Regions from separate parts of the Pseudomonas sp. S2_A05 genome, predicted to be linked through region 2. Evidence: predicted binding sites of a transcription regulator. Region 2 holds the regulator's gene; the other holds the start of a gene.
What was found. Region 2 encodes sigma-54, which starts transcription at its own class of promoters, with help from an activator protein. Its sites were predicted from a motif close to ANTGGCATNNANNTTGCTNT; they were not measured.
Positions count from the first base shown of each region.

Region 1: AB4O12_RS01880 (flagellar basal body rod protein FlgF) is a predicted target of sigma-54. The motif match lies at 1,330-1,349, and genes of this name have one in related genera.

Region 1 covers NZ_CP162775.1:395,052-397,242, reverse strand. Annotated here, with positions in the region: gene flgG (flagellar basal-body rod protein FlgG) at 1-489, opposite strand, end outside; gene AB4O12_RS01880 (flagellar basal body rod protein FlgF) at 535-1,275, opposite strand; gene AB4O12_RS01875 (sigma-54-dependent phenylalanine hydroxylase transcriptional regulator PhhR) at 1,620-2,191, opposite strand, start outside.
Region 2 covers NZ_CP162775.1:5,719,756-5,721,946, forward strand. Annotated here, with positions in the region: gene hpf (ribosome hibernation-promoting factor, HPF/YfiA family) at 1-26, opposite strand, end outside; gene AB4O12_RS25795 (RNA polymerase factor sigma-54) at 100-1,590, opposite strand; gene lptB (LPS export ABC transporter ATP-binding protein) at 1,757-2,191, opposite strand, start outside.

The sequences.
Region 1 (2,191 bases), 650 kb from region 2:
GCCGGCGATGGTGATCGACACGGTGCCGTCACGGCCAACAGTGAAGGTCTGCGCATCGTTCGGGATGATGATCGCCGGTTCCAGGGCGAAACCGCTGGCGTTGACGATCTGGCCATTGGAGTCGAGGTGGAAAGTACCGTCACGGGTGTAGGACGTGGTGCCGTCCGGCTGCAGGATCTGGAAGAAACCGCGACCGTCGATGGCCATGTCCAGCGGCTGCTCGGTGGTTTGCAGGCTGCCGGCGGTGAAGTTTTTCTGGGTGCCGACAATGCGCACACCGGTACCCACTTGCAGACCCGACGGCAGTTCGCTGTCCTGGGTCGACTGGGCGCCTGGCTGACGCTTGATCTGATAGAGCAAGTCCTGGAACTCGGCACGGTCACGTTTGAAACCCGTGGTCGAAACGTTCGCCAGGTTGTTGGAAATGGTGGTCAGGTTGGTGTCCTGGGCGGACAGACCGGTTTTGGCAACCCATAGAGCCGGAAGCATTCGATTCTCCTCGTGCGCCTGTTTTACGGCGCGACGTTCTGATAATTAGCTGATCTGCAAGACCCGAGCCATGGCCTGGTCGTCGTCTTTGGCGGTGTTCATCATCTTGACGTGCAACTCGAATTGCTTGGCCAGGGCCAGCACCGAAGTCATTTCTTCCACGGCATTGACGTTGCTCGACTCAAGGAAACCCGAGACCAGTTTGACGTTGGCGTCGGCTTGCGCCGGCTGGCCGTCCTTGGTGTAAATCGAACCGTCGAGGCCTTTGTTCATGTTCTTGATGTCCGGGTTGACCAGCTTGATCCGGTCGACTTCGGCCATGACGCGCGGACCTTCGCCCATTGCGCGAATGCTGATGGTGCCGTCTTCGCCGACTTCGACCTGCTGCTCGGGCGGCACGGCGATCGGGCCGCCATTACCGATCACCGGCATGCCGTTGCCGGCGCGCAGTACGCCGAGGGCGTCGATGTTGAGGCTGCCGGTACGCACGTAGCTTTCACCACCGCTGGGGTTTTGCACGGCGATGAAACCGTTGCCGGATACCGCGACGTCGAGTTCACGACCGGTCTGCACCAGCGAGCCCGGCGTGAAGTCGGTGGCAGGACGTTCGCTCATGGCAAACGCGCGCGCCGGAAAGCTGTCACCGAATACCGGCATCGAACGCGCCTGCTCGAGGTCGCGCTGGAAGCCGTTGGTGGAAATGTTCGCCAGGTTGTTGGCATGCGCCCGCTGCGCCAGTGCGTTCTGGCTGGCGCCGGTCATTGCCACATAAAGGTACTTGTCCACAGTGTTTCCTCTGCATGCCGGACGTTTGCCGCCCACCGCTGTACTGCTCAGCCATAAGCAATTTGCAGACCAACTTTTTATTGGCGGGCGAAGGCCCGGTAAACAGGGGACTTGGGGGGATCGGAGGGGGAATCTGAAATGGGTCGAAGACGAAAAACCGGCGGTGTCATGCCGGTTAGTGGCAATCCTGAGTTCGGCGGGGGATGGAGATCCTGTGGCGAGGGGATTTATCCCCGTTCGGCTGCGCAGCAGTCGCCAAGCCTGCAAATGAGGTCGCTGGGAAGAAAAAGCGGGGCGGCTTCGCCGCCCATCGGGGATAAATCCCCTCGCCACAAAGGCTCTATTTAGCTTTCGGAGGTTTTGCCAACCTCATACTCACGCAACTTGTTGGCAATCGTCGTGTGCGACACACCGAGTCGCTTGCCCAACTGCCGACTGCTTGGATGCTCGGAATACAAGCGTTCCAGCACCGCTTTTTCGAAACGCCCGACGATCTCGTCCAGACTTCCGTCGAGGGAAAAATCGCCAAGCGGCTGACGCACGCCATAATCCGGCAGGCGAATATGTTCGGCCTTGACCGTGCCGCCGTCGCACAGGGAAACCGCCTGGAACAGCACGTTCTCCAGTTGCCGCACATTGCCCGGCCAGTGGTAATGGCTGAGGCGATCCATCGCCGCCGGGGCCAGTTTCGGCAGCGGACAACCGATCTGCCGACTGGCCTGGTCGAGAAAGTGTTCAACCAGCGGCGTCAGACCGTCGAGGCACTCGCGCAGCGGCGGGATGTGCAGCGACAGCACGTTCAAGCGGTGATAGAGATCCTGACGAAACTCACCGCGCGCGCACAATTCGGACAAGTCCACCTGCGTCGCGCAGATCACCCGCACGTCCAGATACACCTCTTCATCACTGCCGACGC
Region 2 (2,191 bases):
TGGTGTCCACTGATGTTGACTTGCATACAGCTTCTCCTTCGTTGCCAGTGCATAAAGCGGCAGGCCGAAAAGCCTGCCACTGGAACGCTGTAACGTGGCTTACATCAACCGCTTGCGTTCGCTCGAAGGCGCGATTCCGAGGGATTCGCGGTACTTGGCGACGGTGCGGCGAGCCACCTGAATGCCTTGTGCCTCCAGTAAACCAGCGATCTTGCTGTCACTCAACGGCTTTTTCTGATTTTCCGCAGCGACCAGTTTCTTGATGATCGCGCGGATCGCCGTGGACGAGCATTCGCCGCCTTCGGAGGTGCTGACGTGGCTGGAGAAAAAGTATTTCAGCTCATAAATACCGCGCGGGGTATGCATGAATTTTTGTGTGGTCACCCGGGAAATCGTCGATTCGTGCATGCCGACCGCTTCGGCGATGTCATGCAATACCAACGGCTTCATTGCTTCGTCGCCGTATTCGAGGAAGCCGCGCTGATGTTCGACGATCTGCGTGGCCACTTTCATCAGGGTTTCGTTGCGGCTCTGCAGGCTCTTGATGAACCAGCGGGCCTCCTGCAACTGGTTGCGCATGAAAGTGTTGTCGGCGCTGGTGTCGGCACGCTTCACGAAACCGGCGTACTGGGCGTTGACGCGCAGGCGAGGCACCGATTCCTGGTTCAGCTCGACCAGCCAGCGCTCGTTGTCCTTGCGCACGATCACGTCGGGAATGACGTATTCGGCTTCGGTCGACTCGATCTGTGAGCCGGGACGCGGATTGAGGCTCTGCACCAGTTCGATGACCTGGCGCAGCTCGTCTTCCTTGAGCTTCATGCGCCGCATCAACTGGCTGTAATCGCGGCTGCCGAGCAGGTCGATGTAATCGGCGACCAGACGCTTGGCCTCGGTCAGCCACGGCGTCTTCGCGGGCAGCTGGCGCAATTGCAGCAGCAGGCATTCGCTGAGGTTGCGTGCGCCGATACCGGCGGGCTCGAATTGCTGGATGCGATGCAGGACAGCTTCGATTTCGTCGAGCTCGATGTCCAGTTCCGGGTCGAACGCTTCAAGAATCTCTTCGAGTGTTTCGTCCAGATAGCCCTGATTGTTGATGCAGTCGATCAGAGTCACGGCGATCAGGCGATCGGTGTCGGACATCGGTGCCAGGTTCAGTTGCCAGAGCAGATGGCTTTGCAGGCTCTCGCCGGCCGACGTGCGGGTGGTGAAATCCCACTCATCGTCATCGCTGCTCGGCAGGCTGCTGGCGCTGGTCTGGTAGACGTCTTCCCAGGCAGTATCCACTGGCAGTTCGTTGGGGATACGCTCGTTCCAATCGCCATCCTCGAGGTTATCCACCGTCGGGGCGGTTTCCTGGTAGGAGGGTTCCTGGATTTCGGCGGGCTTCTGTTCGGCGTTGTCGGCCAGCGGATCGGCGTTGTCGAAGTCGTCGCCTTCTTCCTGGCGCTCGAGCATCGGATTGGATTCCAGAGCCTCCTGGATCTCCTGTTGCAGGTCCAGGGTCGACAATTGGAGCAGGCGGATGGCCTGTTGCAGCTGCGGTGTCATCGTCAGCTGCTGGCCCATTCTCAAGACTAGCGATGGTTTCATGGCAGGGGCTTAACACCTTATTCGCCGGCGCTTTGCGCCATCCACTACAGGGCGCCGAAGCGCCAAACTTAAGCAAATTATATGCCTGAAACTGAAGTGTTTGCCTAGAGCGCTGTAACAATTAAAGCGGATAAATGCGCCTTGAATCGATACAGCGCTGTCGCGCTTACAGGCGGAACTCGTGACCCAGATACACTTCCTTGACCAGATCGTTGGCCAGGATGGTCTCGGCATCGCCTTCAGCGATCAGTTGACCGTCGTTGACGATGTAAGCGGTTTCGCAAATATCCAGCGTCTCACGCACGTTGTGGTCGGTGATCAGCACGCCGATGCCCTTGGCCTTGAGGTGATGGATGATCTGCTTGATGTCGCCGACCGAGATCGGGTCAACGCCGGCGAACGGTTCGTCGAGCAGTATGAATTTCGGTGCCGTCGCCAGGGCGCGAGCGATTTCCACCCGGCGGCGTTCACCACCGGACAGGCTCATGCCGAGGTTGTCGCGGATGTGGCTGATGTGGAATTCCTGCAGCAGGCTTTCCAGCTCCTTGCGACGACCGGCCTTGTCCAGCTCCGGGCGGGTCTCGAGGATCGCCATGATGTT